DNA from 2 places in the Paenibacillus sp. FSL L8-0333 genome. Region 2 is predicted to be linked to the other one. Evidence: riboswitches for the same ligand, from Rfam matches in the RefSeq annotation. Region 2 holds a riboswitch; the other holds the start of a gene.
The links. A riboswitch is a leader RNA that binds a small molecule or an ion and turns the genes downstream of it on or off. The one in region 2 is predicted to bind cobalamin.
Positions count from the first base shown of each region.

Region 1 (5,128 bases), 2.8 Mb from region 2:
TCGGATATTTGGCTGTTCAAGGACTATACTTCTTTTTTATTCGCAGCCGCTATTTACGCAACCTGAAGAAGAACTTGATATGAGAAATGGGGGTAACAAGAATGCAAGCATGGATTACAGACTTTATGGAGCAGTTTGGTTACTTCGGTATTTTTCTGATGCTGGCCTTTGAAAATATATTTCCACCAATTCCTTCAGAAGTGATCCTGCCCTTTGGAGGGTTTATGACCACTACGACGAGCTTAACTATACCTGGTGTAATCATTGCTGCCACGGCTGGATCACTACTGGGTGCAGTAATTCTCTATTATATTGGCCGATTATTGGATGTGAGCCGGTTAGAGAAACTGGTTGAACGCTGGGGGGGCCTAATTCGCGTCACTAAAAAAGATATCCACAAGGCTGACGCCTGGTTTGATAAATATGGCTATTGGACTGTATTGTTTTGTCGGATGGTTCCGCTGGTCCGCAGTCTGATTTCGATTCCGGCGGGAATGTCAGGTATGAAATTTGGAGTATTTATGATCTTCACAACGATTGGCACATTGGGATGGAATTTGCTGCTTGTGCTTATTGGCGCAGCTTTGGGCGAATCCTGGGAGGACATTGCCATGTACATGGATGTCTACTCCAATGTGGTCTATGTACTAATTGCTGGCGGATTAGTTATTCTTGGGTTTCTGTACTTCCGCAAACGCAGCCGGAGAATGAACATTGAGGGCTAAGCGGGTGGAGGACTGATAATAGAAATGACTATTAAAAAGGAGGGAAACACATGGAGCTATTAACGATTATTAAAGCCATTATTTTGGGGCTTGTTGAAGGTTTAACCGAATTTGCTCCAGTATCCTCCACGGGTCATATGATTATTGTTGATGATATGTGGCTGAAATCACAGGAGTTATTTGGACAATATACGGCAAATACCTTCAAAATAGTTATTCAACTGGGTTCTATATTAGCGGTTGTTGTGATTTTTAGAAATCGATTCATTGATCTGTTGGGCTTAAGGCGTTTCAGCCGTAAGCAGTTGGACCCTGTAACAGAGAAGCTACCGCAGTTAGAGCAGGGCGGGCACCTCAAGCTGACACAGGTTCTGGTAGGGTTAGTGCCTGCAGGTGTGTTAGGTGTTCTGTTTAATGATTATATTGATGAGCATTTATTCTCTACCTCAACGGTGTTAATTGGTCTAGTGATCGGGGCTATATTAATGATTATTGCGGATCTGTTTGGGCCGAAGAAGATCAGAACTGAGAGTGTAGATCAGATTACATACAAACAGGCACTTGGTGTAGGTCTTGTACAGTGTTTTTCGTTATGGCCTGGATTTTCACGCTCGGGCTCGACGATTTCTGGTGGCGTAATCCTCGGGATGAGCCATCGTGCCGCTGCTGATTTTACGTTTATTATGGCAGTACCCATCATGGCAGGTGCCAGTCTGTTGTCACTGATGAAGAACTGGCAATATTTCACCATGGACGCGCTGCCGTTTTTTATTGCAGGCTTTATTAGTGCCTTCCTATTTGCGCTGTTATCGATGCGTTTCTTCTTAAAACTGATCAATCGTATCAAGCTCTTACCGTTTGCTATATACCGTATAATTCTTGCTGCTGTAGTATATTTCGTATTTTTCTAAGTCCGTTATAAGGAATCGATATAACAGAAGCCCCAGTAATCTATTGCAGATTGCTGGGGCTTTCACGTATGATGACATCAGATTAAGACACTCAAATGATGAATGATATCGGAGACAGGTGCTGACCGGAAAATAGTAATTCGGTAGGCTTAATAGGGAAATTCGGTTCGAAGCCGATGCGGTCCCGCCACTGTAACGGAAGAATCTCGAGCAACAGAGGTCACTGGCAATTTACTACTGCTGGGAAGACTGCTCAAGATGTTGACGCCGCTAGCCAGGAGACCTGCCTGTTTCAACAGCACTGCTTCACCTACGGAAGATAGGGAGGTGTTAGACGTTAACCATGGGTATATCATGGGCGTCTTTCCCTTTGACTTTTTTAGGGAAGGGCGCTCTTTTTTATAGGAAAGCAAGTAGTTTTGGAGTTTGAAATAAGAGATTGAAGAGGGAGTGTATCGAAATGACGAATAAGGTAAAAGTAAGCAATCTTGGATATCCGAGAATCGGAAAGAACCGCGAATGGAAAAAGGCACTGGAGGCATTCTGGCAGGGGAAAATAAATGAGGAGCAATTCCGCTCCGAAATGGCAGCAATCCAGCTGCAGCATTTGAAGACCCAGCAAGAAGCAGGAATTGAGCTTATTCCGGTAAATGATTTTACATTTTATGATCATGTGTTGGATGCGGCTGTTATGTTTGGAATCGTACCTCCACGGTATGCGTATGATGGCGGCGACATCGGGCTTGATCTTTATTTTGCAATGGCCCGTGGTAATGCTGAGGCTACTGCCTGCGAGATGACCAAATGGTTCAATACGAACTATCACTATATCGTTCCAGAGATCGGCACACAAACACCACGCCTGACTGAAAACAAACCTCTAGCGGCTTATCGTTTTGCTAAATCGCAGGCAGGGATTGAAGGTAAACCGGTACTTTTAGGTCTGTATACCTTCCTTAAGCTGTCCAAAGGTTACGCAGCGGCAGATATCGCCAAGATTGCTGCACGTTTTGTTCCAGTCTATGTTCAACTGCTACAGGAACTGAAGCAAGAAGGGGTAAGCTGGGTACAAATCGATGAGCCAGCGATTGTTACAGGCATAAGTAAAGAAGAATTAACACTGCTTAACTCGATATACACAGACATTGCCGGCTCCGTGCCGGGCTTGAATATTATTTTACAGACGTATTTTGAAGCTGCTGAGCCGCTGGAGGCACTGCTAGAGCTGCCTGTTCAAGGCTTGGGTCTTGACTTTGTGCACGATGGTGGAACGAATCTGGCTTCCATCGAACGTCTTGGCTGGCCGAAGGACAAATGGCTGGGTGCCGGAATTATTGATGGACGGAACATTTGGCGTTCCGATTTAGACGCTAAGCTGCAACTGGTAGAAAAGCTCAGCGTTCATGTACCGCTTGATCGTCTTATTCTTCAGCCTTCTTGCAGCCTGCTGCATGTCCCAGTCACCGTTCAAGGTGAAGTGAAGCTGAAGGCGACAGTTAAGAATGCGTTAGCCTTTGCCGATGAGAAGCTTAAAGAGCTTAGTCTGCTCGGAGCAGCCGTCGCAGATAAAGGAGAAGCTTCTCAAGCAGCGCTGGCCGCTAGTCGTGAAGCTATTGCAGCGTTCCGCGCACTACCTGAGCGTGGCCGTAAGGATGTGGCGGAGCAAGTGCTTGCACTTGCAGCTCTACCAGACCAACGCAGTCTGCCTTTTGCTGAGCGCTTAAAGGTGCAGCAAGAGAAATGGCAGCTTCCACTTCTGCCAACCACTACAATTGGTAGCTTTCCGCAGACAGTCGAAGTGCGCCAGGCGAGATTGAAATGGCGTAAAGGGGTCTGGAATCAGGAGCGTTATGATGGATTTGTTCGTGAGCAGATCGCGGATGCAATTACCTTCCAAGAAAAGCTAGGTCTGGATGTTCTGGTCCACGGCGAGTTCGAGCGTACAGATATGGTGGAGTTTTTCGGAGAAAAGCTGGATGGATACTTGTTTACTAGTAATGGCTGGGTTCAATCCTACGGTTCCCGTTGCGTTAAGCCGCCGGTGATCTACGCGGATATTGCATTTATACAGCCTATGACTGTTAAAGAAAGCGTCTATGCACAATCGTTGACGAAGCTTCCGGTTAAAGGAATGTTGACGGGCCCTGTTACTATCCTCAATTGGTCATTTGTACGTGATGATCTCAGCCGGGAAGAGGTAGCCAATCAAATTGCTCTTGCCCTTCGCCATGAGGTAAAAGCGTTGGAAGATGCAGGCATCGAAATGATTCAAGTGGATGAGCCGGCTATTCGTGAAGGACTTCCGCTAAAGGCAGAAGACCGTGAGCATTACCTGAACTGGGCAGTGAAGTCGTTCCGTGTTGCCACGAACCATGTGAAGGCTACGACACAAATTCATACGCATATGTGCTATAGCGAATTTAATGACATGATCGATTCAATATCGGCTATGGATGCTGATGTAATCTCCATTGAGACTTCACGTAGCCATGGTGAGCTGATTATCAGCTTTGAGGAGCAGGCCTATGATAAAGGAATCGGTCTTGGAGTGTACGACATCCATAGCCCGCGGGTTCCAGCTGTCGAAGAAATGACTGCGAATATCGATCGTGCGCTGCGGGTGCTTGACCCTGAACAGTTCTGGATTAATCCGGATTGCGGTCTGAAAACGCGGGGCTGGCAGGAGACAGAGGATGCACTACGTAACATGGTAAGAGCTGCTGCTATTGCGAGGGAAAAGACAGGGGTTATTGCTTCTAAATAGACTTAAATAAATTAGAGCCAGGGTAATTTACCCTGGCTTTTTAGTTCAATTATTTTTTTGTAATCAGCTACTTGATAATAATTCTCAATCTTGTTAGAATGAAAAAGAAAAAGAAGGAACCGTGGAGGGTCCCTTTAGGCATTTACTTATTTACTTTCGAAAGTTTTGCAATCTGTTTCTTCTGCGCGTTTTGGTTCTTGGGAGCTGTGGAAAGCTACGAAGATCGATTCAGCGCTGCATTTGTTCTCTTCTGCCCAGTGGGTGCATGAGTTAACTTCACAAACTACGTCTTTTGCCATGAGGGTTCACCTCCCCTTTTAGTAATTGACAGTATCATTCAAAGAACGGCTCTGTTCAGCAAGGTGGAGCTTGTCTCAGCAAAGCCGTGTCACGCCCTCATTCATTATGAATAGAGGGTATTTGGATTTTTTTACTAGGTTAGACGTGGTAATTGTACCAAATAATGAGTTTGTAAGCAAATGAGTTCTTTAACTTTCGGGACCCCTCCCATATAAAAAATATGTCCAATAAGAGTCGCAGAAATGCGGCTTTTTGTGTATTTCAACAAGAAAAACCAAAAGAAATTTACCGAAATTCCATATTCCAGTGCAACCTTCCAAGTTTTGGGGCGTCAAAGAAATGAGAGACGGAAGAGATCTGTATAGAACATGACATTCCGTAACGTTACAATGCTAGGGATTACCACTACATTTTTGGAGGAATGAGAA
Region 1 covers NZ_CP150186.1:4,919,005-4,924,132, reverse strand. Annotated here, with positions in the region: gene NYE72_RS22095 (FtsX-like permease family protein) at 1-83, shown strand, start outside; gene NYE72_RS22090 (DedA family protein) at 102-725, shown strand; gene NYE72_RS22085 (undecaprenyl-diphosphate phosphatase) at 776-1,636, shown strand; cobalamin riboswitch at 1,736-1,942, shown strand; gene metE (5-methyltetrahydropteroyltriglutamate--homocysteine S-methyltransferase) at 2,097-4,400, shown strand; gene NYE72_RS22075 (DUF1540 domain-containing protein) at 4,547-4,699, opposite strand; gene NYE72_RS22070 (DUF4349 domain-containing protein) at 5,128-5,128, shown strand, end outside.
Region 1: another riboswitch for cobalamin. It lies ahead of metE (5-methyltetrahydropteroyltriglutamate--homocysteine S-methyltransferase); the one in region 2 lies ahead of NYE72_RS03860 (S-layer homology domain-containing protein).

Region 2 (5,128 bases):
CGTTGAAATCGAGTGGACGGTAAATGCAGACGGACAAATCGAAAGCGTGGAACTGGACGATTAAAAATTTACCGAGGTGACTGGATGAAATTTCTAATCGTACTTGGTAGTATTATTGTTCCCATTGTCATGCTGATGTTACAAGGTAAATCGATAAAGTGGCGTATGGTATTCAATGTTGCTTCGGTCTTAAGTGCGATTATCTTTGGAAATATTTCCGCTTTGGCGATTTACGAAATATTAAGGGATCATGCTGTATTTATGACCTCGATCCATGCGATATTTTTAAATCCAATGTTTCTTATTACCGGAGCCTATCTTGGCGTTTATTTAATTTATCGGTTGATGATAATTTCGTATGACGAGGTTTATATGTGATGGGTACAATACAAATAGGGGTGTTCCCGCGTAGGGACACCCCTATTTGTGTTGTTAACAGGACGGATGCTTAAGAGGACTTTCCTACAACGTTTGCTCCGCTCTTCGTGATCTTGTAGGTGATGATATCCCCATTCCAGAAGTGGAATTTTAGGATAACCTCGCCGTCTTTAACATCTTTAAAGAACGCGGGAAGCAGCTTGATTTCTTTAGTGTTATAAGAAGGTGAGAAGGTATTGCCGAATTCCTTAAATGGAGTCCAGTCCTGCGGACCTGCATTGCCACCAGCGGTATATACAGCTTCCATTGTGGCAAGCTGGTTACCATTAAAGGTGGTCGGAATGGCAAAGGATTCAGTCGTGCCTTTTGCATCGCTTAATTTAGCTGTGTCATACACAATCACCTTAAGTCTCCACGCAACACCCTTGTTGAATTTCAGAGTCAGCACGGCATTTTCACCGTATTTTTGGGAAGCTGTGAGCTTTTTGAGTTGGCTGGCTTTGAGGATGAGCTCCTCACCATTTAATGTGTAATCTTTACCTTTGGTCAGATATTTTCCGTTGGCACTAATGGTGGTTAGCTTATTGCCGTTCAGGTTTAGCTTAACCTTGGTATCTTTGATTTGTGCACCTTTTTTTAGGTAGACCAAATCGCTTTCGGTGCTGGAGGAACGCTCCTTCAGACCAGACATTAATACATTGTGGAGTTCAGGATCAGACCACTTATAAGTTTTACGGTTGAAATGCTGCCCGTTATCCCAGAGCATGGAAGTCATTTTCTTTTCTTTCAAATAATAAGTCAGATACTCGAAGAATTTAAGCTTCTCGCCCTGTTCAATCACACCTGTGTCTTTATCGAAACCTAATAAACCAAATTCGCCGACGATGACAGGGATGCCTTTAGCTACAAATGTATTGTAAACGTTATCAAAAGTTTGAGTGATATCGTTTTTTGTATCTTTTTCAAATGTGGTGTAGCCGGCAATGTTCACACTAAAAGGCCAGAAGCCATAGAAGTGAACGGTCGCAATAATATTCGGATCGTTTAGAGCCGTAATCGTCTTATAGAGATGATCCATTCTTGTTTGTGTAGGTGAAGACTCTAATGAAGGTAATACAAGTGGGCGGAGGTCGTTTTTCCCACCGGATTTCCGCACGATCTGATAGAAGGAGTTATTGAGTTCAGTAAGCATTTGCTCCATTTTTGCTTCGTCTGTGCTTCCACCATCGGTGAACCGAGGTTCATTTATGCTCTCGAACATCAGCTTATCGGATTTGTCCTTAAAGCGATCGGCAATTTGAGTCCAGGCTGCATTATAACGCGCCAGCGTTTCATCGTGTTTTTCTTCCATATGGCTTACCCATAGCCAGGAATCATGATGGACATTAATCATGACATAAAGCTTGGCGTCCAGTGCCCAGCCGACAACTTCTTCCACACGGTCGAGGTAGGCTTTTTCTAGGGTATAGTCTGGTGCCGCACCCATGTGAGTATCCCAGGTCACAGGAATCCGAATACTTTTATAGCCTTGAGCGGCGATCTTTTTAATAAGTTCTTGGGTCACACGAGGATTGCCCCAGGAGGTTTCGTCCTCACCTGTAGCATCTAAAGTATTACCGAGGTTCCATCCGGGCTGCATTTCGTCTACATAGGATTGGATCTTACTCTTTGGCGCTGCCTTAGCTTGTTGCTCATCCTTAGTTGCAGCTGCAGCCATGGATGAGAACAGAGAGAGCAGAAGAGCGGTGACAAGTGTCAATGATAAGAAGGATTTCTGGATTCGCGTAGTCATTGAATTCTCCTTTGTGAGATAAATTTAGGATGCTTGGACCTGGCTTTGACGCTGTACTTGGTGGTTAGATGAACACGAACACCTCCAATGTTATTTTTGTAAACGCTTTCTGAATATACCCTAACATAGAATTCACTCAGCGAGTACCTTACTAATTTGTGGCAAATTCATATAAGAATTAGTGATTTAAATTAATTTTCCCCACAGTTGGATAAAGAAATTATTTGAATATCCCTACTCGTAGAAATTGGTTATTCAATAGGATTATCTCTAGCTGCCCGTTATACAAAAAAGAAATATAACATGACAAAAGCATATATATTAGATATGATGAAGCATGAAAATTTAAAATTAGAAATAGGTGCCAACTATGAATGTTGCGGAAGTACAATCATAGATTGGTTAAATGGAAAGCGGGTGTGAATCCCGCGCGGTCCCGCCGCTGTAAAAGAGGAGTCCTTGCAAAATGCCACTGGGAAACTGGGAAGGCAGCAAGGGTGATGATACTTGAGCCAGAATATCTGCCTTTTTCTGTTACACCATCAAACTCTACGATCGATAGAGAGGTGCTTGAATAGTGTTTGCCAGCTAGTATTGTGGTTCACTATCTTAACCTCTTGACGTTTATGTTGAGTGGTTTTTTTTGTGGTTATAAGAAAGTTTATTCTGTTTTTTATCATAGGTATGAAGGGAAGGGTTATGGAAAAATGAAGAAAAATAAGTTTTTAGCGTGGTTACTCATTGTAGCTGTATTTATCACGACATTCTCTACAAGTGTTATCCCAGCTCAAGCAAATGGAGCAAGCTCTACTCTTAAAGGGTACGTAACTGTAGCCGTAGAGAAATTCACCGTAGGCCAAGGGTATATTAAGGAACCTATTAAAGTTCCGATTTATGAAGGCGATAATGGCGCATCTTTAATAACACGTGCGCTAGGTGATGGGAATTATAGATATTTAGGAAATATAGATAGTGGTTTTTATTTATCAGAGGTTAAAGATAGTGGCAGAAGTGAAGTCAATATTCCACAATATATTTTAGATATGATTTCAGCCGATGGGAAAACAGTCGGCACTAAAGCAGACCCAGAGTGGTTAAGTCAGTTTGACTATACCTCCATGTCGGGTTGGATGTATGCAGTAAATAATGTGTTTCCTCCGTTTGGGATGACCGATTATAAGCCTCAAGACGGTGACATCATTCGAACTCAGTTCACCACTTATGGCTATGGTTCTGATCTTGGTGGCTGGGGAGAAATCCCCGTTCAACTTGCCAATAAGGATGCTTTAACTGCGGAAATCGCCGAGATTAACAGTGACCCTAATAAAGAAACTATTTTGGACAGACCAGTAGTACAATCGGCAGTTTATCAAGCCTATTCCGTGCTCGAAAATATGGCAAGCTCTCAAATAAGTGTAGATCATGCACTTGTAGGGCTTAACCATGCATTAGACATAGAACCCCCTGTTATTACAGTAAGTGGCATACAAGATAAACAGGAAGTATCCAATAAAGAAATAAGCTTCAAAGTAGCTGTCACAGACAATGTATATAGTGACATCATTCCAGAAGTGAAGCTGAATGGTGTTACTTTATCACCTGCGAATGGGGAGTACAAAGCTTCTCTGAATTCAGGCAGTAATGCAATTACTGTAACGGCTCTTGACGGAGCTGGAAACAAAACAAATGTAACTTATCAAGTTACTTACAAACTGGAAACTACAGTTGCCGTCAAACAACAGTTAGATAAAAGCCTTGCCTATATTCTAAACACTGTAAAGAATCCGTCGTTTGGAACAGGTAGTGGAGAATGGTCGATCCTTTCTCTGGCACGGGCGAACTATACAGTACCTAACGGTTATTACGATCTTTATTACAACAATGTAGCAACGAAAATAGCATCGATCATTAAAGAGGATGGAAAACTCGACGCCAATAAAAGCACAGAGAATTCCAGAGCAATATTAGGACTTACCTCTATCGGAAAAGATATCACAAATGTTGCGGGATATGATCTAAGAAAAGCACTCGCTGATTATCAATATATCCAAAAGCAAGGCAATAATGGTCCGATTTTTGCTCTGATCGCTCTAGATAGCCATAACTATGAGATTCCTGTAGTTGAAGGAATTACAGAACAGACCACAAGAGAAAAACTAGTTCAGTATATTTTAGATAAAGAGGTTAAAAAAGGTACAGCAGAAGCTGGTGGCTGGGCATTAGGCGTAACCAAAGCAGATGTCGATATGACTGCGATGGCGATGCAAGCTCTTGCACCTTATTATGCAACCCGTGATGATGTAAAAGCCGCCGTGGATCGGGCCATCCAATGGCTGTCCGATAACCAAAACAATCAAGGCGGATTTACAAGCTGGGGAAGCACTAGCAGCGAGAGTATCTCGCAGGTAATTGTAGCCTTAACTGGTGTAGGTGTAGATCCGCACACGGACGCTAGATTTGTTAAAAGTGGAAATTCGCTTATTGATGCACTGCTTAGCTTTGCTGCACCTGAGGGTGGATTTAAGCATATCCTCACAGGCAAAGTGGACAATATGGCAACGGACCAAGGTACGTATGCACTTGTGTCTTATGATCGTCTGATCAATCATAGCAGCCGTCTCTTTGATATGAATGATGTGCAATTAGAACAACCTACTACTGTTGTAGCCAAACAACAATTAAATAAAAGCCTTGCCTATATTCTAAACACTGTAAAGAATCCGTCGTTTGGTACAGGTAGTGGAGAATGGTCGATCCTTTCTCTGGCACGGGCGAACTATACAGTACCTAACGGTTATTACGATCTTTATTACAACAATGTAGCAACGAAAATAGCATCGATCATTAAAGAGGATGGAAAACTCGACGCCAATAAAAGCACAGAGAATTCCAGAGCAATATTAGGACTTACCTCTATCGGAAAAGATATCACAAATGTTGCGGGATATGATCTAAGAA
Region 2 covers NZ_CP150186.1:882,410-887,537, forward strand. Annotated here, with positions in the region: gene NYE72_RS03845 (hypothetical protein) at 1-64, shown strand, start outside; gene NYE72_RS03850 (hypothetical protein) at 85-378, shown strand; gene NYE72_RS03855 (cellulase family glycosylhydrolase) at 449-2,170, opposite strand; cobalamin riboswitch at 2,513-2,714, shown strand; gene NYE72_RS03860 (S-layer homology domain-containing protein) at 2,878-5,128, shown strand, end outside.